Regions from separate parts of the Psychrobacillus sp. NPDC096426 genome, predicted to be linked through region 1. Evidence: riboswitches for the same ligand, from Rfam matches in the RefSeq annotation. Region 1 holds a riboswitch; each other region holds the start of a gene.
The links. Region 1 has a riboswitch for S-adenosylmethionine ahead of ACIQYS_RS12545 (O-acetylhomoserine aminocarboxypropyltransferase/cysteine synthase family protein). Riboswitches for the same ligand answer to the same signal wherever they lie in the genome.
Positions count from the first base shown of each region.

Region 2: it holds a riboswitch for S-adenosylmethionine, as region 1 does, so the genes downstream of both, ACIQYS_RS06885 (2,3-diketo-5-methylthiopentyl-1-phosphate enolase) here and ACIQYS_RS12545 (O-acetylhomoserine aminocarboxypropyltransferase/cysteine synthase family protein) in region 1, are expected to answer to the same signal.
Region 3: it holds a riboswitch for S-adenosylmethionine, as region 1 does, so the genes downstream of both, ACIQYS_RS13480 (methionine ABC transporter ATP-binding protein) here and ACIQYS_RS12545 (O-acetylhomoserine aminocarboxypropyltransferase/cysteine synthase family protein) in region 1, are expected to answer to the same signal.

Region 1 is NZ_JBIWEX010000013.1:82,708-90,912, reverse strand. Features, by position in the region: gene ACIQYS_RS12585 (IclR family transcriptional regulator) at 1-457, opposite strand, end outside; gene ACIQYS_RS12580 (DinB family protein) at 531-1,037, shown strand; gene ACIQYS_RS12575 (PaaI family thioesterase) at 1,178-1,570, shown strand; gene ACIQYS_RS12570 (TetR/AcrR family transcriptional regulator) at 1,738-2,337, shown strand; gene ACIQYS_RS12565 (GDSL-type esterase/lipase family protein) at 2,339-3,007, shown strand; gene ACIQYS_RS12560 (SDR family NAD(P)-dependent oxidoreductase) at 3,024-3,842, shown strand; gene ACIQYS_RS12555 (YdcF family protein) at 3,869-4,456, opposite strand; gene ACIQYS_RS12550 (glycerol-3-phosphate acyltransferase) at 4,462-5,103, opposite strand; SAM riboswitch class I at 5,245-5,362, shown strand; gene ACIQYS_RS12545 (O-acetylhomoserine aminocarboxypropyltransferase/cysteine synthase family protein) at 5,481-6,773, shown strand; gene ACIQYS_RS12540 (homoserine dehydrogenase) at 6,853-7,839, shown strand.
Region 2 is NZ_JBIWEX010000006.1:78,839-87,043, forward strand. Features, by position in the region: gene ACIQYS_RS06855 (TraB/GumN family protein) at 1-947, shown strand, start outside; gene tatA (twin-arginine translocase TatA/TatE family subunit) at 993-1,196, opposite strand; gene tatC (twin-arginine translocase subunit TatC) at 1,222-1,977, opposite strand; gene ACIQYS_RS06870 (1,2-dihydroxy-3-keto-5-methylthiopentene dioxygenase) at 2,199-2,732, opposite strand; gene ACIQYS_RS06875 (methylthioribulose 1-phosphate dehydratase) at 2,748-3,365, opposite strand; gene ACIQYS_RS06880 (2-hydroxy-3-keto-5-methylthiopentenyl-1-phosphate phosphatase) at 3,362-4,027, opposite strand; gene ACIQYS_RS06885 (2,3-diketo-5-methylthiopentyl-1-phosphate enolase) at 4,033-5,247, opposite strand; SAM riboswitch class I at 5,322-5,427, opposite strand; SAM riboswitch class I at 5,603-5,759, shown strand; gene mtnK (S-methyl-5-thioribose kinase) at 5,833-7,023, shown strand; gene mtnA (S-methyl-5-thioribose-1-phosphate isomerase) at 7,020-8,075, shown strand; gene ACIQYS_RS06900 (sugar ABC transporter substrate-binding protein) at 8,072-8,205, shown strand, end outside.
Region 3 is NZ_JBIWEX010000015.1:33,485-41,689, forward strand. Features, by position in the region: gene sufD (Fe-S cluster assembly protein SufD) at 1-94, opposite strand, end outside; gene sufC (Fe-S cluster assembly ATPase SufC) at 113-892, opposite strand; gene ACIQYS_RS22430 (YuzK family famiily protein) at 1,291-1,446, opposite strand; gene ACIQYS_RS13470 (MetQ/NlpA family ABC transporter substrate-binding protein) at 2,106-2,915, opposite strand; gene ACIQYS_RS13475 (methionine ABC transporter permease) at 2,977-3,645, opposite strand; gene ACIQYS_RS13480 (methionine ABC transporter ATP-binding protein) at 3,638-4,663, opposite strand; SAM riboswitch class I at 4,857-4,961, opposite strand; gene ACIQYS_RS13485 (thioredoxin family protein) at 5,003-5,323, opposite strand; gene ACIQYS_RS13490 (toprim domain-containing protein) at 5,335-5,685, opposite strand; gene gcvH (glycine cleavage system protein GcvH) at 5,762-6,142, opposite strand; gene ACIQYS_RS13500 (arsenate reductase family protein) at 6,217-6,579, opposite strand; gene ACIQYS_RS13505 (acyl-CoA dehydrogenase family protein) at 6,664-8,205, opposite strand, start outside.

The DNA.
Region 1 (8,205 bases):
TGGCATAAGCTGCAAATATTTTACCTGATGATGATGATAATGGTAATTTTGTTCCTACCTGTGCACCAATATTTAACCCATAATTGGTATTCCAAATATTCGTAATAACAGGTCCATCATTGATCCAAGTTGCTAGTAGAGTGGTCATGCTTGTCAGTTTACTAATTTCTTTAAAATATGGAGTTAATCTACCTATGAAATCAGCATTTTGCAGTGCTGCTGTTCCGTATTCTAAAAACTTATAGCCTAATGAAAAATACCCTCGTTTTTGATCACGAAATAATAAGTCCATTTGCGTTAATGTATTTAAATACTTGTACAAATTACTTTTGGAAATACCCGTAATTTCTTGAATATCTGAAAACTTTAAAGGAATATCACTTTGCGCAACGGCATCGATAATTTGAATTCCTAAAGTTAAAGAGCCGATGGTTGTATTGCTAGACATTAAATTCATTCCTTTCTTCCTTTGTTTTTTTGTAATGCATCACAATTAACGGTTTAGAACCGACACTAAGGAGTATTTTACAATGACAATAGAAAATTTGAAAGAAAGTTCAACAATTATCAAATCAATCATCGATCAAATGGTTCACATAATAGAAGCAACAGAAACATCTTTCTTATATAAAAAGCCATCTGATGAAGAATGGTCAGTTATGCAAATTGCTTGTCATGTCATCGAAGCAGTCGAATTCTGGGTAGCAGATTTAGAAGCATTATTAATCGTTCCTGGGGCAAAATGGGGACGTAACCACGAGCATGTTCGACGTTTAGCCGCTGTGGAAGAAAATTATGTTGCTTCTGTTTCTACAGAACAAGTAATTACTCGTCTCCAATCGCTAATTTCTCTTACAAAGCGAGCGTTAAGTAAAGTCCAAGCGGAAGATTTAAGTAAAACTGCACCAAGCTATAACGCTAATTTTGATGGCAAACCGCTGTCTTTTTTAATCGATCATTTAATTGTTAAACATATAGAGAGTCACTTAGGTCAAATGGTACGTCATTTGGAGAAAGTACAATATCAAAAGAGTTAATAGCTATTATAAATATCAAGAGAAGATAAAAAGCACAAGAGACGCAAATGCGCGCCTTTTGTGCTTTTTATGGCAAACAAGCGATAAATTCGACGAAACAATGATAAAATCACAGTATTGGTGCACAGGAGGCTTGTATGATGAACTTTTCTTCTTTGATTAATGAGTTTGAACAATCTAATTTTTTTAAGTATATAGGATTCGAATGTGTAAGTGTTGAATATGGGAAAGTAATAATTCAAATAAAAAAAAGACCCGAAATTTCTAACTTAAAGGATATGTTGCATGGGGGAGTTATAATGTCTGGTCTAGATATAGTAATGGGCATAACATCTAGATCATTAGGCGTTAAGGCTGCATCAACCATTCAAATGGAAGTAAAGTTTTTAAATAGTGTTTTTGAAGGAACAAGTGAAATAATTGGTGAGCTTATACACCGCTCCGATCATACGGCGATTTTAAATGGCAAAGTAATCGATGAACAAGGAAACTTAATAGCATATAGTACAGCTACATTTAGACTATATAACTAAAACTAATGCCTCGTGTTCATTGGGCAATACATTTCCAATAAGATGTATTGCTTTTAATCCAAAGTGACAATATTATGAACACTCATAAAATGATTTGAATTTTCAGTTAAATAATTTATAATTTAAATAGAACGATTGTTCAAATGTAAGAAGGAGCTTCTAAAATATTGAATAAAAGACGTTATGATAGCGATAAAGCAAGGCAAGTAATAATGGAAAATTCATTCCTTTTATTTTCTGAAAAGGGATATACTCAAACAACCGTAGGGGATATTTCAAAAGCCTCTGGTTATAGTAAGGGACATATTTATTATCATTTTGAAAATAAAGAAAAGCTTTTTGTTTTATTAGCACAAAAATCAATGCGGGAATGGTATGAAAAATGGTTGGAAAAGGAACCGGCTTATTCAACTGCTACAGAGAAATGGTATGGAATGGCTATGCATGTTTTATACAATTACCAGACACCACTATTAAAAGCAGGGCAGGAGTTAGCATCTGATCCAAAATCAAGTCCAGAATCCGTGCAGAAATTATTCGAGCTAGCAGTAATACCAATGGGATCTTACCGTTCTATATTTCAAGAAGGGGTTGAACATGGAGAATTTAAAGAAGGAAATATTGAGGAGTGGACTGCACTATTAGGAACATGGCTAGGTGGCTTATGCCAACTTACGAACACCACCCAAGATTTAAGTACGCTAGAGCCACTTTTTAAACAAGCGATTACAATCTTTTTAGCTTCGATTAAAAAAAGGGGGAATTGATATGAAAATTGGGTTCATTGGAGACAGTCTAACAGATGGTAGACCTGGCGTTTCTTTCTTTCACATTTTAAAAGAAAGGTACCCAACTGTCACGTTCGTCAATCTTGGGAAACCAGGGGAAACAGTTAAAAGCTTGCATGTACGGTTAACAAAAATGAAGCTAGCTACTGACTATGATTTGATATTCCTTTGGATCGGTGTCAATGATGTCTATTCTAAACTCTTAAGTGTTCAAGCACAGCCAGTGGTAAATAACCATGAAGAGTTTAAAGAAATTTATCAGCAAATTTTAGATATGGTAATTGCTTCATCAAGAAAGGTAGTTACCGTATCGCCATCCATAGTTGGCGAAGACCTTCACAATTCTCCTAATCAAGAAACGAAAGAATTGGCAGCCCTTATCGAATCCATTAGTAAAGTGAAGAGTGTAGATTATGTGAATATACAAGCAGCATTTAAGGAGCACTTAGTCAATGTAAATAGTTCAGATTACATTAGCACAAATCCGATGAGAGTCATGCTGGATGTTTTCTTCTATAAGAAACCTTCTAAAATCGACGAGTTATCAAAGAAAAGAGGACTAAATCTTACATTAGATGGAATTCATTTAAATAGTACTGGTGCACAAATTGTAGCGGACGTATATGCAGCAAGTATAAATCGGTTATAAAAATGGGGGATTTCGTATGGGAGACTACAAAAAGATTGCTATTGTAACAGGTGGTGCTTCAGGAATAGGTAGGGCATTATGCAACGAACTCGTGTCCCAAGATGTATTTGTAATTATTGCAGATATAAATGAAAAAGAGGGAAAAACTGCGGAGGTTCAACTTAACGAAACGGGGCCTAATGCTAGGTATGAGTATATGGATGTTACTGATTATAAAAGCGTGGAGAGTGTAATTGAATATACGTACAAAGAATTTGGGCGATTAGATTATCTATTTAACAATGCGGGTATTACAATGTATGGAGAGTTATATGATATGTCGAGGGAAGACTGGAAGGAAATTGTGAACGTTAATTTGTGGGGAGTAATCAATGGAACACAGGTTGGATATCGTATCATGAAAGAGCAAGGATTCGGTCATCTCGTTAACACAGCATCAGCTGCCGGGCTTGGGCCATCTCCTCTTACTACTGCTTACTCGACAACCAAACATGCTATTGTAGGCTTGACTAATTCTTTACATTTTGAAGCAGAAGAATATGGGGTAAAAGTGAGCACGCTTTGTCCAACATTTGTTGATACGCCTATTTTTACTAGTGCCAAGGCAATCAATATAGACAAAGTAGCTATGTACAAACAATTAGAAAAGCAAAAGTTAATGTCTCCAGAAAAACTAGCTAAAATCGCTTTGGATGGCGTTCATAAAAACAAACCGATTATTTGTCCAATGCCATTGCGTAGAACAATGGATATCTTTTTCACGCTAGTTCCTACAGCCCACCGTTCTCTTATGAAATTAGTTTGTAGGGAAGGTAGAAAAGCACGAATTTCTTAGACAAAATAACTCCGAGTATCTCGGAGTTATTTCCCTACAATATAAGTCTTTAAAAGCGCAGCTCGCTCACGCAATCTCACTTTCGCCTTCACCACTTTTGGCGTTTCTGCAGCTACAACATCCGTATCCCAATTTAGCTTACGAGCAAGCATTTTCGCACGATATAGATGGTAATCGCTCGTAATAATCGTCACAGAATCCACATCATCCGGCAACAGCTCTTGCGAAAACAACAAGTTTTCATAAGTAGAGGTCGAACGATTTTCCACGATGATACGCTCCTCTGCTAACCCGTTTTCCAAAAGGAAGTTTTTCATTAATACAGCTTCCTCTATATCTTCATCGGGACCTTGTCCACCAGATACGACGAGCTTCACATGAGGATTTTCTACAGCATACGCGAGTGCCGCTTCTAAACGATAACGTAAAGCAAGAGAAGGGACATTTCCTTTTTTCACTTTTGCACCAAGCACGATGGCGTATTCATTGGATCCATTTGCTTTCGGTTCTAATCCATCGTCTAGCCATTTGCTCGTGATCATCCACATACCAAATCCGCCTGATATAACAACTAGTAAAGGAATAAGCACGATCCACCTCACTTTTTTCTTCATATCATTCACACAGATGGTTTCTTTTTCTTCAAGAACGCGGATATTCTTGGTTCTTCTTTACGGGCTAGACGGCGAAAGTTTTCGATATGGAGAATAAGAGCCATGACGAATAAAAAAACGGCAACCGCAATAGGTGCAACCCCTTCGGCAAACCAAATGGAAGCCACTATAAATACTGCATAAAATACAAACACACCGATCAATAAAAAATCCGTTAAAAAAGTCGTACCTACTAATAATAAAAGTCCAATAAGTCCAATAGGCCAATATATAGCAAATAGTATTCCAATTATCGAAGCGGTCCCTTTCCCACCCTGAAATCTAGTATAAATTGGGAAATTATGCCCTAAAATAACAGCAGCTCCAGCCAAATAAAGCAATAAATCCGATTCCATAACGGAAAAAATACCATATTGTTGGATGCAAAAACGCACGCCGACAATAACGAGTACTCCCTTTAAAATATCAATCACAGCGACTAGGATGCCATATTTCATACCTAGCACAATCGCCGCATTCGAAGCACCAGAATTTTTGAGCCCTTCTTTTTTGATATTGACGCCACTTAGAACCTGCGCAACTTTCGAACCATGGATTGAGCCGACTAAGTAACTAATAACTAATATAATCAAAATCCAAACTGCCATCATCTCACCTCTCTATCTAATAACTACAATACATTAAACGTTCCATCACCAAAGAAGTTTCAGAATTTTTTATAAAAACACTTGACTTATAGTTTAATAGAATCTTATACTTTGTATCAAGATGGAAAACTAAATCTAATACTCTTATCAAGAGTGGCGGAGGGACTAGGCCCTGCGATGCCCGGCAACCACCGAGTTCTAAACTTGGAAAGGTGCTAATTCCTACAAATTCGGATTACTCGAATTTGGAAGATAAGAGGAGGAACATGCGAAACTGCACCCCTCTTCTTAATCGAAGCGGGGTTTTTTGTTTGTCCTAATGATTCTTACCCGTTTCCCAATGCGTCCATCTAAACTATTTTTAGGAGGAATTCAAAATGACAAATCTTCAAAAAGAAACAGTTCTTTTGCACGGTGGTCAACAGCCAGATCCAGTAACAGGTTCACGAGCAGTATCTATTCACAAAACGACTTCTTACGTATTTCGCGATACAGAACATGCACAAAATCTTTTTGCATTAAAAGAAACGGGCAATATTTACTCTCGTATTATGAACCCGACTGTCGATGTTTTCGAACAACGAGTAGCGCTTCTTGAAGGTGGAACGGCAGCAGTTGCAGTATCTTCGGGTATGGCGGCAATTGCGTTCTCGATTTTGAATATTGCGGGCGCAGGGGACGAAATAATTGCAGCAGAAAACTTATATGGCGGTACATTTAATTTATTTGCACATACGCTGCCTCGTTACGGCATTACGGTAAAATTCGTTGACTCTACTAATCCGGAAAACTTCCGTGCTGCAGTAACTAATAAAACAAAAGGCTTTTTCGCAGAAACGATTGGAAACCCAAGTCTAAATATATTAGATATAGAAAAAGTAGCGGCGATTGCAAATGAAGTAGGCGTTCCACTTTTAATAGATAATACATTCGCTACTCCGTATGGAACGAACCCGATTAAGCACGGTGCTCATGTTGTTATCCATTCCGCTACGAAATGGATTGGCGGACATGGAACGACGATCGGTGGAATCGTGGTAGACGGAGGAAACTTTGACTGGAACTCAGATAAATTCCCAGGGTTTACTGAACCAGATATAACATATCACGGATTACGCTATGGAATCGATGTACCAAACGTCGCATTTGCGATTAAATTACGTGTACAGCTTCTACGTGATTTCGGACCTTCGTTAAGTCCAGAAGCAGCGTTTTCGTTCTTACAAGGGCTAGAAACGCTCCATCTTCGAGTACCTAAGCACAATGAGAATGCACAAAAAATTGCGGAATATTTAGTAAACCATGAAGGTGTAGAATGGGTGAATTATTTAGGATTGGAAGATCATCCGTCTCATGAACTGGCGAAAAAATATCTACAAAACGGCTTTGGGTCTATCTTAAACTTTGGCGTAAAAGGCGGAAGAGAAGCAGGTCGTCGCATTATCGATAATATAGAAATTTGGTCGCATGTAGCAAACGTGGGAGACGCGAAGTCATTGATTATTCACCCAGCTTCTACAACACATCAACAGTTAACACCAGAAGATTTAGTGAAAACAGGCGTAACAGAGGATCTAATCCGCTTGTCTGTAGGGTTAGAAGCGGTAGAGGACTTACAAAATGCTTTAGATAAAGTACTTGTGGAAAAAACAAATGTCCTCTCTAGATAGAATTTTGTTGTTAATTGGGCGGAAATAGTCTACAATATGTAAAAAGCTCAATTGTGCAGATTTAGTTGGAGGAGAAAGTATGGCGAAAATAAAAGCAGCAATCTTAGGTTTCGGAACAGTCGGTCAAGGGATATATCATATTGTCAATGAAAAAAAAGAAGACTTAAAAAAATCGCTAGGATTGGATATTGAAATTAGCGCTATTCTTGTCCATAACCTATCCAAAGAAAGAATAGAAACTCCTGGTGTACTAGTAACAGATGACTTCGAGGACATCATTAACATTCCTGGACTACAAGTAGTTTTTGAAGCTATTGTCAATGAAGAACCGGCGTATAGCTATTTATGTCGAGCGATTGATAAAGGTTGTCACGTCATTACAGCAAATAAAGTGATGTTCTCCAAGTATAGTATTCCGCTACAAGAGCGCGCGAAATCCCGAGGCGTATTTGTCGGGTATGAAGCAACTACAGCTGGTGGAGTTCCTGTCATTAAAACATTGAAAAATTTGCTTCAAGTCAATTCAGTGAAGAAAATTCAAGGAATTTTAAATGGAACGTCGAATTACATTTTAACGCAAATGCGTGTAGATGAATGTCAGTTTGAAGATGCTTTAAAAGAAGCACAGCTCCTAGGATATGCAGAAGCAGATCCATATAATGACGTCTCAGGTCAAGACGCCTTCCGTAAATTAATGATTTTAAGTGCGCTCGCTTTTGGTAAACAGCCAAACTGGAACGATGTAAAAGTAGTGGGAATTGATGAAATTTCATTAGAGGATGTGAAAAAAGCGAAGCAAGAAGGTCTTCGTTACCGACATGTTGCAGAAATTGAGCAAGATGAAAACGGGGAACTATTTGCATCGGTTGGACCGCAACTTGTAGGCCCAGATCATCCTTTATACGCGATAGAAGGAGTAAATAACGCTGTTTCACTAGATACAAACTACATCGGGACCCTCACATTAGTAGGACCGGGTGCGGGGATGTATCCAACTGCAAGTGTTATGGTAGAAGATTACGCGGAAATCATTGGAAAACGTGCAGGATTTTTTATTACGATTTAAAATATATAGAAGTAAAAAATAGGATGATCTCTAATTGTAGAGTATCATCCTATTTTTTGTCGTTTTCTAGGGATTAGAAAGTAACGTAATATGGGAAAGTGTGTCATAAGGTATCCGCCATGATTTTCGCTGCAGGACGGACGCTTTCCACCGGGTGAGCGATGAGCCATTCCCGCCGCTTGCGCGTACGTTGGAATGTCTCATTAAGCTCACTCATCCGGCAGGAGTCGCCGCCTGCCGCAAAAATCAATGGGAGTTGCTCACTTTACAGTGTCGGCTCGCTAAAAAACAAAATTTTATCCAGTTTTCCAATTGCTTGTATCCAGTAATTGGATTAGGGCAACAAACTAATCATTTAAAGCAACT
Region 2 (8,205 bases), on a different contig from region 1:
AGAAAGCCACATTGCTTTTGATGAATCTAGCAATATCCTCTTTCCAAAATCGTTTAGCAAAGCAATTTGAGATAAAACCTGGGCAAGAAATGATTCAAGGGATTGAATCTGCTAAAGAAACGGGAGCAGAGCTAGTGCTTGCAGACCGCAATATTCAAATCACCTTTTCTCGGATTTGGCATAACCTTGGATTTATGGGGAAAGCACAACTACTTAACGGAGTAATCTTTAGTATTTTTAGCAAGGAAACAATCTCAGAAGAAGAACTAGAAAAAATGAAAACGCAAGATACGTTAAATGCCGTTCTTGCTGAATTTACGGAATCTTTCCCTAAGTTAAAGACTCCTTTAATTGATGAACGAGATCAATATCTAGCTCAAAAAATAAAAGATGCTCCAGGAAATAAGATAGTTGCTATATTAGGGGCTGCTCATGTCCCGGGTATCACGAAAGAAATACACAAAGAACATGACCTAGAAGCGTTGGTCGAGATACCTCCCAAATCAATTGTGCCTAAGATTATAGGATGGGCAATACCGGTCCTTCTTATCGCAATTGTTGTTTACACCTTTTTAGCCAACCCTACTGCTGGGTTAGATCAAGCTTTAAGTTGGATACTGTGGACTGGTACTACGGCAGCTATCGGAGCGGCTATTGCTTTGGCACATCCGCTTGCTATACTATCTGCTTTTGTGGCAGCACCAATTACTACATTACATCCTCTAATAGCATCTGGTTGGGTATCAGGGATTGTGCAAGCATATATTCGTCGTCCTAATATAGGGGACTTTGAAACTCTTTCGGAAGATGTATTTACGATAAAAGGTTTTTGGCGTAATAAAGTTACACGTATTTTATTAGTAGTCGTTCTAACTAATTTAGTTGGATCTTTAGGTACACTCTTAGGCGGCGCAGATGTTATTCGCTTATTCTTTAAAAATTTTTAAAAATCATAAAAGCCAGCTATTCCAAAGGATAGCTGGCTTTTCGTATTAGTTTTTCTTTTTAGTATCTGTTTCTTTGTCGTCTAACTTAAATTCTTCTGCTACTTCATCCACGATATCTTTTGTAGAGTTTTTGAATTCTTTTAACGTTTGTCCTACCGCTTTACCTAATTGAGGTAGTTTAGAAGGTCCGAAAACGATTAAAGCAATAACTAAAATGATGATTAACCCTGGTACACCGATATTTGGCATGGGATGTTCCTCCTCGAATAATAGGTTATTTTGCTAATTTTTCTTCCTCAAGTGCTCTTTTTGCTAGTTGTTTTTTATACGACCAGCTAGAAACAAGAATACTTATTTCAAAAAGTAATAGTAATGGAACAACGATGATAAAATCAGAGATAAAGTCTGGTGGTGTGATAGAAACTCCCACTACTACTAGTATAAAGTATGAAACCTTTCTCATTTTTCTCAATCGATCTGGTGTTATTATACCCAACTTTGTTAGGAATAAAATAATAACTGGCAATTCAAAAACAATGCCTACAGGAATAATTAAGTTAAACATAAATGTAAAGTATTGTTGCATTCCATAAGTTTCTAAAGCTCCTATAGAATCGTTGATACTAGACATAAAGTTCAACATAAGAGGAAAAAGAATAAAATAACTAAAACTTATCCCTGCTAAAAACAAAAAGAACGAAACGGGTATAAAGAAAATTGTTCCTTGTGCTTCTTTCTCCAATAAACCTGGTTTTACGAATAACCAGATTTGATACATTGCAATGGGTAAAGTGATTAAAATAGCTAAAATTAGAGCACATTTAACATAAATCATAAGACCATCTGTATAACCAAACACGTTCCATTCAACATGGGCGGCTGTAGGTTGTTTTTTTATAAAAGTTAATGTCTTTGGAGCAAGCCAAAATCCTAATGCAAGTGAAAGGATAAATGTTGTTGCTACAATGATAAGCCTTTTTCGTAGTTCTGTTAAATGTTCGACAAGTGTCAATTCTGGTTCTTGTGTCATTAGGTTTTACCACCCCATCTTCTCAAACAAAGTGAAGTTTGCTTTTATTTTATTAGAATTCATTTAGTCAAAAATAGATTTTACAGTGAGTAATATAGACTTACGTCACCTTCACATTATACTCTTTCCAGTGAATTTGTAAATAAAAGTACCCGCTATTTACTTAATAATTGATAAAAAACTCCTAAATTGCTTTATACGGCAATTTAGGAGTTTTTGATTTAGCTTTGAGCAACTTCGTCTTGGTAAACTGGTACCCAGCCTTCTGTTGTGACGAAGATTCGAACTGCAACTACTTTACGATCTTCCGAAAGTGTAAAGTAATGCGTAATATTTTCAGGAACAGAAATCAGGTCCCCAGGTGTTAAATGTACTTCAAAGAAACGCTCATCTTTTCCTTGGATGATAAACACGCCATGGCCGCTTACAATATAGCGCACTTCGTCGTCTGTGTGAATATGCTTGCGTTCAAAGTTTTTCAAAAGTTCATCTAAGTTAGGATTAGAATCAGATAACGAAATTATATCGGATGCTTGATAGCCACGACGTTCTGAAATGTCATCAATCTCCGTTTGAAAAGCTTGTAGAATTTCCACTTTTTCTGCATCGCTTAGATCAAATTTTTCACGAAGGTGTACCGGTAACTTTTCAATATCCCAATGTTCATAAACAACCTCTTGATCTTCTAAAAATGCTGCAACCTCGTTTTGTGCTTCAATTGTTTCATTTGTTCCCTGAATTTTAATGATAGCCATTTCAATCTTCCTCTCTTATTTTGATGTTATTTGAAGTAGTGCTAGTTGATACTGAAATAAAAACTCACAGGCTTCTAATAGTTTCTTTGCTTCGAAAACGTCTTTTCCCCAAACAGTGATACCGTGGTTTCGTATTAGTACGGCTCCTTTATCAGCATGTATATGGTAACAAAATTCTTCTGCCAGGCTTGGAATATGCGCGTGATTTGGAATGATAGGGATAGAGAGCAACGCATCCTCTTCCCATAAACCAAAAGCTTTAATAAGCTCTTGACCTTGAAAGTCAATTTTTCCCTCATCACCATATATTTCAGAAATAACATTATTCGCCACTGTATGTACATGAAGACTACATCCAGCTGATGTTTTGTCGTATATGGCACAGTGCAGTAATGTTTCTGCAGATGGTTTTAAATCGGTCTTTTCAACTGGAAGTCCATTAGTGTCTACGAGTAAGAAGTCTTCCATTGTCCGCTTCTTTTTATCTTTTCCACTAGCTGTCACTAAAAAGTGTAGTGGATGATTGCTCACTTTTATCGCTAAATTCCCACTAGTCCCCATGAACCAATCTCTTGCGGCTAGTTCGTCTTTAATGTCAGCTAATTCTTCCCATTTGTTTTGAAGTGCTGTCATATTTCTACACCTAATTTTGCATCTATTATGTTTATGACATCATGGAAACTTTCAAACGGTTCATATGGAATAAGAAGTTCTTCGCATTTTTCTATCAGGAAATCTCGTGCAATGACGATGTCTGCTAATTTAGCAGCTTCTAGATCTGTTATAGAATCTCCAATGACAACGCTTAATGCATCACTGTCTTGGAGCCTGCGAATAATAGATGGCTTACAGCAGCCACAGCCTTTGTTTGTACATTGCTCATCGCATCCATGTGGAAAATTAATCTGTATCGTATCCCCCGAAAAGTCCGATTCGTTACAATAAACATCGGAAAACGGTCCGAACGGCTCAAGCATTGGATTCACAAAAAAATCGATTCCGCCACTCACAATATAAAGCGAAATTTTGTTTTGTTTTGTATAAGAAACAAATTCAGCAAAACCTTCGCGAATTTGTGCTTGTTCTAGCAAAAAAGTTGTAATTTGATCTTTCAGTGAAACAGGAAGTAGTGCGAACATATCCGTGACACCTTTACGAATCGATTGCTTTTGTCCCAGAATATTCTCTTTGATCTGCAAATACTCGGGAGGAGCAAATTGCTTCATAATAGAGATAATATTATCTTGAGTCGTAATCGTGCCATCAAAGTCGCAAAAGATGACTAGTTTTTTCATTATGCTTACCCCCATAATTCGATTGCTGATTTGAGTTCAACATGCTGCTTTGCCGCTTCTGAAAGCGGAATTTCAGCTAGGACAGCTTCCACGGCTTGTCTGAAGGCAAGCCCACCGCCAATCGCACCAGTAGGATGTCCATGTATCCCACCCCCAGCATTAATGATGCTATCGATTCCATAATCTTGCATTAAAAGAGGTACTAAACTTGGATGAATACCTGCAGAAGGAACTGGAAAAGTTCTTTTTACAGAACTTGCTTTTGTTAGCTCTTCGCCTAGAGTAAGTGCCACTTTTTTCTCGAGTGCAACACTTCCATACGGAGAAGGAAATAACGAAAAATCAGCTCCTGCGTAGCGCGTTAATTTGCCAAGTAAAAGGGAAGTTGCGACCCCGTAAAATGGAGAAGAAGTGAAAGCCCCGCTATATGCAGGATGCGCCATAAGTGGTAATTGAATATCATCATCTTCAACAAGCTCTTGTAGTACGTCTAGCCCGTATGCATGAACATTTAGTAGCAAAGCATCTGCTCCAAGTTCTTTTGCCCTTCTAGCTTTTTCTCTTAACTTCGACGTTCGTCCAGATAAATTCACTGCATAAAGCGTTCGATGTCCAGTTTCTTCATAAACTTGCCGTAACACTTCTTTGGCAGTTGTTATTCGCTTTTCAAAAGGAGTTAATGGGTTGTCAAAAAGTATCTCATCGTCTTTTACAAGATCTACCCCTCCAAGCGCTTGATGTTGAAGTTGCTCTGCTAAATAATCGATATCTCGCCCAATAACCCCTTTGAATATACTCATGATTAGTGGTCGCTCATGTACATTTAGTATGTTTCGAATATGTTCGATACCAAATCTCGGTCCAGGAAACTTTGCTAAAAGCTCCGGTGAAAATTCTAAGTCTAATAGTTTCACTTCCCCGTCTAATGATAATTTGCCAAAAACAGTTGTTAAGATGGCAGGCAAATCTGCTGAAAAGTTGGCACTAGGATACTCTACTTTGATCTCTGCTTTCACTTGATCAGTCTTAGATGGGTGGTGTATATTTTCAAACTGCGTAATGGAAACAACATTCCCTTTATGCTGTTTTAATTGTTCTTGTTCCAGTAAAGGTAGGTCGGTCCATGAGCCAATCGTCAATCCTAAAGCGATGCCCTCTGCTTTTTTTTCGAATGATCCAGGATTTCCGTACAATTGATATACTGAAGTTACTCCACTCATAATTTCAATCCCCTTTTAAAAAAATCAAATTAAAAAAACCTCTTCAAATAAGAAGAGGTTAAATAGTTAACAACTTCTTATTTCTCAGTCAACCGACTGCAAGAATTAGCACCGTGTTCAAAGTATGAATCGGTTGCCGGGTATCATTGGGCTCGTCCCTCCACCTGCTCTAAATAAGAAAATATTATTCAATTGAAATTATTATTATTGTCAAATTACTAACGATTATTTCACGCAATAAGAAAAATGTCAATACAGTTTTTAGATTTTTATAAAATTTTAAAAAATATGTTGACGGAACTTTTTGAATTATGTTAGGATTCAAATCAACAATATAAAGTTACAAATAATAGCACTCTTATCAAGAGCAGGCTGAGGGTAATGGCCCTATGAAGCCCAGCAACCGACTGTAATTCCGTTGTGAGACGGGGCGCTTTTTTTGCGCCGAGATGAACATCTCGTAAGGCACGGTGCTAATTCCATCAGAAAGGGAACTTTCTGAAAGATAAGAGGCGAGAAGTCTCTTATTCTACGCCTCTTTCTTTGGAAAGAGGCTTTTTATTTTGTACAGGAAGGTAGAGAAGAATGACGGTAGTTACGAAAAAAGAGTATGAATCATTAACAGAAGAAAAGGCAATTTTATACGCAAAAAGGCTGGAGCTTTTTCCAAAAGACGCGGAGTTGGAATGTCGTGAAATCGGTGATGGGAATCTAAATTATGTTTTTCATATCAAAGAATTAGAAAGTGGAAAGGGAATCATTTTAAAACAAGCTTTGCCGTATGCAAAAGTAGTTGGTGAAAGCTGGCCTCTCACGTTAAAGCGTGCACTAATTGAAGCAAAAGCACTTCAAAAACATGGAGAATTTGCAGTGGGACTAGTGCCCAAAGTATATGCAGTCGATGAGGAATTGGCGATTACAGTGATGGAAGATTTATCACATTTGACTATTGCACGGGAAGGGTTGATCCGTCTAGAAGCCTATCCTAAGTTAGCATCCCATATAGGGGAATATCTAGCACAAACTCTATTTCATACATCTGATTTTGCATTACATCCATTTGAAAAAAAGAAACTAGTTTCCGAGTTTTCTAATCCGGAACTGTGTAAAATTACAGAAGATCTCATCTTTACCGATCCATTTTTTGACCATGAAACAAATGATTTTGAGCCTTCTTTACGAGAGGCAGTAGCAGCAATTTGGAGTAATGAACCTTTAAAGCTAGAAGTCGCAAAATTGAAGAAAAGTTTTTTGACAGAAGCGGAAGCATTACTTCACGGAGATTTGCATACAGGTAGTATTTTTGCGAGTGAAACGGAAACAAAAGTGATTGATCCTGAATTTGCCTTTTATGGTCCGGTTGGTTTTGATGTTGGATTATTTTTAGCTAATTTAATAGTTCAAACGATTACAAGAGATGGGGAACAACGGGAGGTAATCCTCCACCATATTGCAGAAACATGGGATGTGTTTTCTGCGGAGTTTTCAAAACTTTGGGATACGAAGGCAGTGGAATCGTATAAAGATACGAAAGGATTTAAGGCGTATGTTCTGGAGAAAGTTTTCCAAGATACACTCGGTTTTGCTGGTTGTGAGTTAATACGCCGTACAATCGGTTTGGCACATGTGAAAGATTTGGACGGTATTGAAGACGGTGAAAAAAGAACGGTTTCGAAAAAACAAGCTTTACTGTTAGGTGAAGTGTTTATATTGAAACGAAGAGAAATTAATTCTATACAAGCGGTAATTGAATTACTTGAGGAGCTGCACAAATGAGTATTCCCTTATCTATCAAATGGAACAATCAGAAGCTTGAAATATTGAATCAGCAGAAACTACCACTAGAAGTGGAATACTTAACACTTGAAACATTGGAAGATGTATACGATGCAATCATTACGTTAAAAGTACGAGGAGCACCAGCAATTGGTATAACAGCTGCTTATGGATTAGCCTCAGCTGCACAACATTACAACACAAATTCTTTGGATGAATTTCAGCAGTTATTAGTTAAGGATGCTTTGTATTTAGCAGGGTCTAGGCCGACAGCTGTCAATTTAGCTTGGGCTTTAGAGCGTCTGAAAGGTTCTAAACCGCTCACTTTAACTGTACAGGAAGCGAAGGGACGGTTGTTAGAAGAGGCTATTAGCATACACAAGGAAGACGAAGCTTCTTGCCGTAAAATTGGTGAATTTGCCTTATCATTGCTTGGAAATCATACAAAGGTTATGACCATTTGTAATGCCGGAACCATTGCAACAGCGAAATATGGAACTGCCCTAGCACCTTTCCATCTTGGTAAGGAACAAGGAAAAAAGTTTCAAGTATTTGCTTGCGAAACTAGACCAGTGTTTCAGGGTTCAAGACTTACTGTATGGGAGCTTCAACAATCTGGAGTAGATGTCACGCTAATTACAGATGGTATGGCTGCACATACAATCAGTGCAAAAGGGATAGAAGCTATTATCGTTGGAGCAGATCGAATAGCTACAAATGGCGATACTGCAAATAAAATTGGAACGCTTAACTTGGCTTTATTAGCCGCAGCATATCAAATTCCATTTTATGTAGCAGCTCCTATTTCGACGTTCGATTTAACGATTGAAAGCGGCAAAGCAATACCAATAGAAGAACGTCCAGCGGAAGAAATAACGCATGTTGCTGGGAAGCAGGTAGCCCCTCCTAATACAAGAGTATATAATCCTGCTTTTGACGTGACACCAGGCCGTTTAATAACAGCAATCATAACTGAAAAAGGAATCATTCATCCAGAATACAACAAAAATATTGTGACATTACTACGTACACAAAAAGGAGAAGAATCATGAAGACAAAAACAAGTTGGTTACTATCAATTTTATTGATCATCGGAATTATATTAACGGGTTGTCAGCCAAAGGGGAATGCGAAGGAAGAAGCATCCACTTCTACCAAAACAGAAACGTCAGAGAATCCACT
Region 3 (8,205 bases), on a different contig from region 1:
GACGAAGATCCGTCATCCAGCTTGGTTCTTGGTTACCTTCTGAAAAGGAGCGGATATCTTGCTCGGTTAATGCCAATTTTGTTTCAACCGTCATGCTTATTCGTCCCCTCTCTTATGCTTCTTGTCCAACTGTCTCGTCTTCAATTCCTAACTCTTCTTTAATCCAGTCATATCCTTGTGCTTCTAATTTTTGCGCAAGCTCAGGACCACCAGATTTTACTACGCGACCTTGCATCATTACGTGTACGTAGTCCGGAGTGATGTAGTTAAGAAGACGTTGGTAGTGAGTGATTACAAGACTTCCGAAACCTTCTCCACGCATTTCATTGATCCCTTTAGAAACAACTTTAAGCGCATCGATATCTAGACCTGAGTCAATTTCATCTAGAATAGCGAATTTTGGTTGCAACATCATTAATTGAAGAATTTCATTACGTTTTTTCTCTCCACCTGAGAATCCTTCATTTAAATAACGTTGTGCCATATCAAGGTCCATTTCTAAAAATTCCATTTTGTTATCTAATTCGCGGATGAATTTCATCAAAGAAATTTCTTCACCTTCCGGGCGACGAGCATTAATAGCTGAACGTAAGAAGTCCGCGTTTGTAACTCCAGTAATTTCACTTGGATATTGCATTGCTAAAAATAGACCTGCTTGTGCGCGCTCGTCTACTTCCATTTCTAATACGTCTTCTCCGTCCAATTCAACTGAACCAGAAGTTACTTCATATTTAGGATGACCCATAATAGCAGATGCTAAGGTAGATTTACCAGTACCATTAGGACCCATAACTGCGTGAATTTCATTTGTATTAATTGTTAAATTAACACCTTTAAGTATCTCTTTACCGTCGATTGCAACGTGTAAATCCTTAATCACTAAAGTTGACATTGAATAACCTCCATTAAGTAACTATGAATGTGTAACCATTCTAATTTATTATCATTCTAATCTTAACCCAAACTGAAGTCTTAGGCAAATCTTTTGAAACAGTTTGGCAGTTATTGTAGAAAACACGCAAAAATCAAGATTTTTCAACCCTTTCTCTAAACTATTTGAGAAATTGGAAGAAGTTGATATTTTCAATACGATTTCCTAATTGAGAATTGATTTCACTATGAATATAGTGGAAACATCAAAAGTGCAACCACCTTTGTTCGCCGGAGTACATCCTAAATGCGCTTGAGATTCTTTGTAGAAAATTATCCTATGTAATAGATTTAATATTTAATATTTCCAAATAGCACAAAAAAATCCACGAAGAGCTTGTCTTCATGGATTTAATCATCTTAGCCTTTAAAAGATTGTGCATCAATTCTTGCAACAAGTTGAATACTTTTCTCATAATCTCTTTGTCTTCTTTTTTCTACTTTCATTCGCAGAGCTTGACTGTTTCGTAATTCGTCGTATCCGAATCCGTGTACTCCTCTAAATGCGTGGTCCATTTGTTCCGTGTAAGGTAAGCCTTCTGAAGTGATAATGAATCATTCCTTTCAATTTTTTACGCCTACTCTATAGTACATACCCACGTATATTCATATTAAACATTTATTTTTCTTTGGAAAATCGATCGACGATAATAGAAATATAACTTTATATGTATCTTATTTAGATACCGCATCTTAGCAAGTTGAATAAAGTGTCCGCAATGATTTTCGCTACAGGGCGGACGCTTTCCGCGGGGTGAGCGATGAACCTTCACCGCCGCTACGCGTGCGCTGTAAAGTTTCATCTGTCTCACTTCATCCCGCTAGAGTAGCCGTCCTTCCGCTCCAATCTATAAAAGTTGCTAGCTAATCAGCGGCACTGCGTTAAATTCAATCTTATGTATTGTTTCTTGAAAATAAAATCCAATAAATGGTTGAACGAGACGTAACATGCTGCGAACGCGACAATCTACCTTTCGAATACGACAAAACACATCTCGAAAGCAACAAACAGGACCCTGTACACGACAAACAGGCCCAGCGGAAATCATATCGGTCACCAAATAAAGCTTTTACGACGCAGTATCCCTATATAGTGGCATACCATCTACTTGATAATTCCATAAAGCATATAAAAAAGCAGGCACTTAATATGCGTGCCCGCTTGATCGTTATATTTATTCGTTTACTGGTACGATTGATCCGCCCCACTCATTTTGGATGAAGTCTTGGATTTCTTGTGAGTGTAATGCGTTTACTAATGCTTTGATTTTTTCATTGTTTTCATTGCCAGCTTTTGTTGCAATGATGTTTATATATGGTGATTCTGAAGCTTCTTCAATAGCAATTGAGTCTTCAAGAGGATTTAAACCAGCATCAATTGCATAGTTAGAATTTATAAGTAGAGCGTCTCCTTCGTCATTTTCATACAATTGCACCATTAATGCAGATTCGTAGTTTGGATCGAATTTTAAGTTTTTAGGGTTTTCTACGATATCAGAGATTTCTGCTGTTGTTTTATCAACGCCATCTGCCAATTTGATTAATCCCTTTGCTTCAAGCATTGCTAAAATACGGCCATGGTCAGGAATAGAGTTACTCATTAAAATTGTTGCACCTTCTGGTAGCTCTTCAATAGAATTATATTTTTTAGAATATAATCCGATTGGTTCGATATGAATTCCACCAGCGTTTACGAAATCATATCCAAATGTAGCAATTTGATCCTCTAAATAAGGAATATGTTGGAAATAGTTCGCATCTAACTCGCCAGACTCTAAATCTTTATTTGGTAATACATAATCTTGATAAGGTTCCACAACAAGTTCAATTCCTTGTTCCTCAAGAATAGGCTTTGCTTGTTCTAAAATAATTGCGTGTGGTGTGTTTGAAGCACCTACCACTAATTTATTGCTTTCTTCTTCTCCACAAGCCGCAAGTGTTAGCGCACTTATTGATAATAATGCTCCAGCTAAAAATTTCTTCATCTGTATTCTCTCCTTCTAATTTTCCCCATTTTTATATGTGATCGGGTAAACCCGTGAACACCTAACGTTTATCTATTTTCGTTGTAATCATATCGCCAATCCATTGAATGATAAATACTAGGATTAATATTAAAATCGTTGCGACTAATGTAACATCTTCTCTACTGCGTTGGAAGCCATCTAGAAAAGCAAGTGTTCCTAAACCACCAGCACCAATTATTCCCGCCATTGCTGTATATCCAACGAGTGAAATACAAGTTACTGTAATCCCAGACACTAAAGCTGGCATCGATTCTGGAAGTAAAACCTTCCATATAATAGTAGAGGTTTTGGCACCCATCGATCTTGCTGCTTCTAAAACACCTTTATCAATTTCCCGTAAAGCGATTAACACCATACGCGCATAGAACGGAGCAGCCCCAATGACGAGAGCAGGGAACGCTGCATTTGGCCCACGCATTGTGCCAACTAAAAATTTCGTTAAAGGAATTAATAAAATGATTAAAATAATAAACGGAATAGATCGGAATATATTTACAAAAGCCCCTGTTAACCAGTTCGCTAGCTTATTTGCCCATGCTTGATGTGGACTTGTTAAGAATAATAAAAGACCGAGTGCTAAACCAATAACTGCTGTTAATATAGTAGAAATTGCCGTCATATATAATGTTTCGAGCGCAGCGTCCCACATTTTAGGCCAATCAACATTCGGAAAAAGCGTATTAATCATTGTTGATCACCTCTGTACTTACTTTTTGATCATGTATAAATTGGATCGCTTCATCGACTGCAAATGCATCGCCCTCTAATTGCAGAATTAGTGTACCAAATGCACCGCTCTTTGTATGCGATATATTTCCTTGCACAATATTCACTTCTAGTTCGAATTGTTTGATCAGCCTAGAAAGTATTGGTTGTTCCGTTTGTTCTCCAACAAAGGTGAGTTTGATTAACTTCCCATTTGGATATAGATCCACTAAGTTTTGGATCGTTTGCATTGTTTGCGTCGATTCAGAAACTTGTGAAACAAATCTTTTGGTAATCGGTTGATGTGGATTTTGGAAAACTTCTAACACGTCGCCCTCTTCAACTACGTGTCCACCTTCCATTACCGCCACGCGATTGCAAATTTTTTGAATGACTTGCATTTCGTGTGTGATCAATACAATCGTTAAACCTAGCTTCTCATTAATGCTGACTAATAGATCCAAAATAGCATCCGTTGTTTCTGGATCCAGGGCTGATGTTGCTTCATCGCATAGCAATACTTCTGGACGATTTGCTAATGCTCTGGCAATTCCTACACGTTGTTTCTGCCCACCTGATAGTTGGGAAGGATAGTAATTGCCTCTCCCTTCTAAGCCTACAAGCTCTATCAACTCATTCACTCGTGCTACTCGCTGATCTTTTGGAACTCCAGCTATTTCAAGCGGGAAAGCAATGTTTTCTGCGACTGTTCTGGACCATAACAAGTTAAAATGTTGGAAAATCATACTCACTTTGTGTCGAACTTGACGAAGTTTGTCCTCATTTATAGAAGTAATTTCTTTTCCGTTTACAACTATTTGTCCAGCAGTTGGTTTCTCTAATCCATTGAGCAACCGGATTAATGTACTTTTCCCAGCACCACTATATCCAATAATGCCGAAAATCTCGCCTTGCTTTATGTCAAGATTTACATCGTCAACAGCAATTATCGTACCTTGTTTCGTTTTAAACTTCTTCGAAACGTCTTTTAAACTTATCATGTAAATCTCACACCCTCCTAATCAATTACGCCTCGGAGTACTTACGCCCAAGGCTTATACTTTATTTTTGCAAGGTTTGAACACTGCTCCTGCGGTTACTCGTCGCAAACAATAACTGCTGAATAAAGTAAAAAATCCCTTCTGCAAAAGAGCAGAAGGGAAGTAAGTTATCTATAAATAGAACTTTTCCATTCTCTCATTTCCCAAAGCATTCGCTTTGCGTGATTTGGCACCATTTCATTTTCATGACGGTTGCCGGGCTTCATAGGGCACTTCCCTCCACCACTCTTAATAAGAGTAACACTATTTAATTTATATGACTCAGTAAGACGTATTTTATCACATTTCTACTTCGTCGTCAATTCTTTTTATTGTTTCTAACAGAAAAGGAACGGATTGAAAAGCGTATATTTTTTTATATACATGACCTTGTTTGGCAATCAACAGGCATGGGACACTTTCAATTTCATATTCCATCGCTAGGTTTTCTAAATAATTTATATTTGCTTGGCCAACTGGATTCGGTACTAATTCATTAATCACTTGCATCATTTTACTTGCTACCATGCAAGTACCGCACATCGGTGTATAGAGATAGAATAGCGAAAGCTGGTTGCCATTTTTTAATTGCTCCCACTGTTCACGCGTCCATTCATTCACAAAACATCATCCTAAAGTAAAAATTCTTTTTTCACTTTAATATTAACACGTTTCAGTATAGATGCCAAAACTTTGAAAGGGGTATTGGCGACTTCGCAATACATCGGATTCGTGTAAAGATGAATTGCTTCTGGATATTCTTTTCGGACGACGGAACGTATTTGTTCACCTGATTTATCCGCATCTAAAAAAGCGTATATGGGTAAATCATCGTATGGGCTCAAAATTTCCTCTAGCTTTACATTAGAGATCGTACCATTTGTACAAATAATTTCTGGGGATTCATCAAGAAGTCGTAAAAGCTGAAGCTTATCCGATCTTCCTTCGACGAGAATTACTTTTTCACTAAAAACTTTAGCCAATTAGCTTCTCTCCCTAATTATCATCGTTAACTCAGTATATGAAAAAAACGCCGACAATTAACCGGCGTTTTGATTATTATTCTGCAATTAATTCTTCGTATTGTTCAGCACTTAATAAGCCATCAATTTCAGAAGTATCTGATGGTTCTACGACGATCATCCATGCATTTTCATACGGAGATTCGTTTACAAATTCAGGGCTATCTTCTAGTTCGCTATTTACTTCTACAACTTTTCCACTAATAGGCGCATAAAGTTCTGAAACAGTTTTTACTGATTCTACACTACCGAATGGGTCTCCTGCTTTAATATCGTCTCCCACTTGTGGAAGTTCAACAAACACGATATCCCCAAGCTCAGATTGTGCAAAATGAGTAATACCGATACGTGCATTACCACCTTCTGTTTTTACCCATTCATGCTCTTCTGAGTATTTCAATTCTTTTGGTGTGCTCATAAATTATACCCCTCTCAAATAAGTTATATATTCATCTATAATATTCACATATTTTTATGATAAAAACAACTACTTTAGGACTTTATCCAAATTTGTTCAAACTCTTCTTCTTTAAAACCAAGTGTCAGATGTTTACCATCAAAAACAAGTGGTCTTTTCACTAGCATCCCATCGGATACTAGCTTTTCAATCTGTTCTTCTTCTGTCATATTTGGAAGCTTGTCTTTTAATTGTAGTTCTCGATATTTTGTTCCACTTGTATTAAAAAGTTTCTTTATTTCGATGTTTGTTTTTTCTAGTATTTCTTTTATTAATTCTTTTGTAGGTGGATTGTCAACTATTTGATTGTGTTCAAATTCTATATTATTGTCTTTCAACCACTTACTTGCTTTATTACATGTACTACATTTAGGGTAACCAAAAAATTGAATCTTCATTACTTCTCACCTTTTTTCTTTTTATCATATCAAAAAATACTGTGGACCGCACATCGGTTCACAGTATTTTTGTGGTGAGGTTCATTACACGACATATTTCTCCGCGTCAATTAATTTAACAGAAGCTTCCCGTTTTTTAGTAATGACATTATACGGTGTGTAGCGAGTTAGTTTGCGAAGAGCAGAAAGCATCATTCGTAATGTATCACCTTCTACTGATGCGATTAGCGTTTCTTTCGCAGCTTTTTCGATTTCATCAAATGCTTCTTGGCAGAAGATTTGCGTATAAAGCAGTTTTTGGTTTGACTTTTCTACTCCGTCACGACCAATTGCTTTTTCTGTACGTAATACCGCAGATTCCATTGCAAATAAGTTATTTGCGATATTAGCAATGTTCACTAGTACTTCTTGTTCTGCTTCTAGTTTTGTACCGAAACGTTGTGCAGCAAGCCCAGCAGCAAGTAACCCAATTTTCTTCGCATTCGCTACTAGTACTTTTTCTTGTGCAAGTGGTGCGTCACTTACTTCTTCCGGCATCATCATAAGTAACTCTTCTTGTAAGCTTTGTGCTTTTTCAAGTAGTGGCAATTCGCCTTTCATTGCTTTTTTCAAGAAAGTGCCTGGAACGATCAATCGGTTGATTTCATTTGTTCCTTCGAAAATACGGTTAATACGAGAGTCACGATAAATACGTTCTACTTCATACTCTTGCATGAAGCCATACCCACCATGCAATTGAACAGCTTCGTCTGCGATATAATCGAGCACTTCTGATCCTACTACTTTATTAATCGAACATTCAATTGCATATTCTGCGATAGATGCCGCAATTGCTTTCCCATCTTTTTGTTCTGCTTCACTTAACCTGCTCATACGCTCCTCAAAATAACCAACTGTACGGTAGATTAAACTTTCTGTTGCATACAATTTAGAAGCCATCGTTGCTAATTTTTGTTTCGTCAAATTAAAAGAAGAAATAGGTGTTTTAAATTGTTGACGTTGTTTTGAATAGGAAATCGCTAATTCTAATGCACGTTTTGAACCTCCAACAGTTCCAACTCCTAATTTGTAACGGCCAATATTTAAAATATTAAATGCAATCACATGACCGCGACCAATTTCACCTAGTAAATTTTCTACCGGCACTTGTGCATCTTGTAAAATGAGCGTGCGTGTAGATGAAGATTTGATGCCCATTTTCTTTTCTTCGGCTCCAACAGAAACACCGGGAAATTCGCGTTCTACGATGAATGCAGAAAATTTATCCCCATCCACTTTTGCATATACAACAAATACATCCGCAAAGCCTGCATTGGTGATCCATTGTTTTTCCCCATTTAAAATATAGTGCGTACCCTCTGCATTTAGCTTCGCCGTTGTTTTAGCCCCTAATGCATCTGAACCTGAACCTGGCTCAGTTAAAGCATAAGCAGAGATTTTATCCCCAGAAGCAGAGTTTGGTAAATATTTTTCTTTTTGTTCTTCATTCCCAAAAAGAACGATAGGTAAAGTTCCGATCCCTACATGTGCACCATGTGTAATAGAAAAACCACCAGCTACAGATAATTTCTCCGCAATTAATGCAGAAGAAATTTTATCTAATGCAATTCCACCATATGCTTCTGG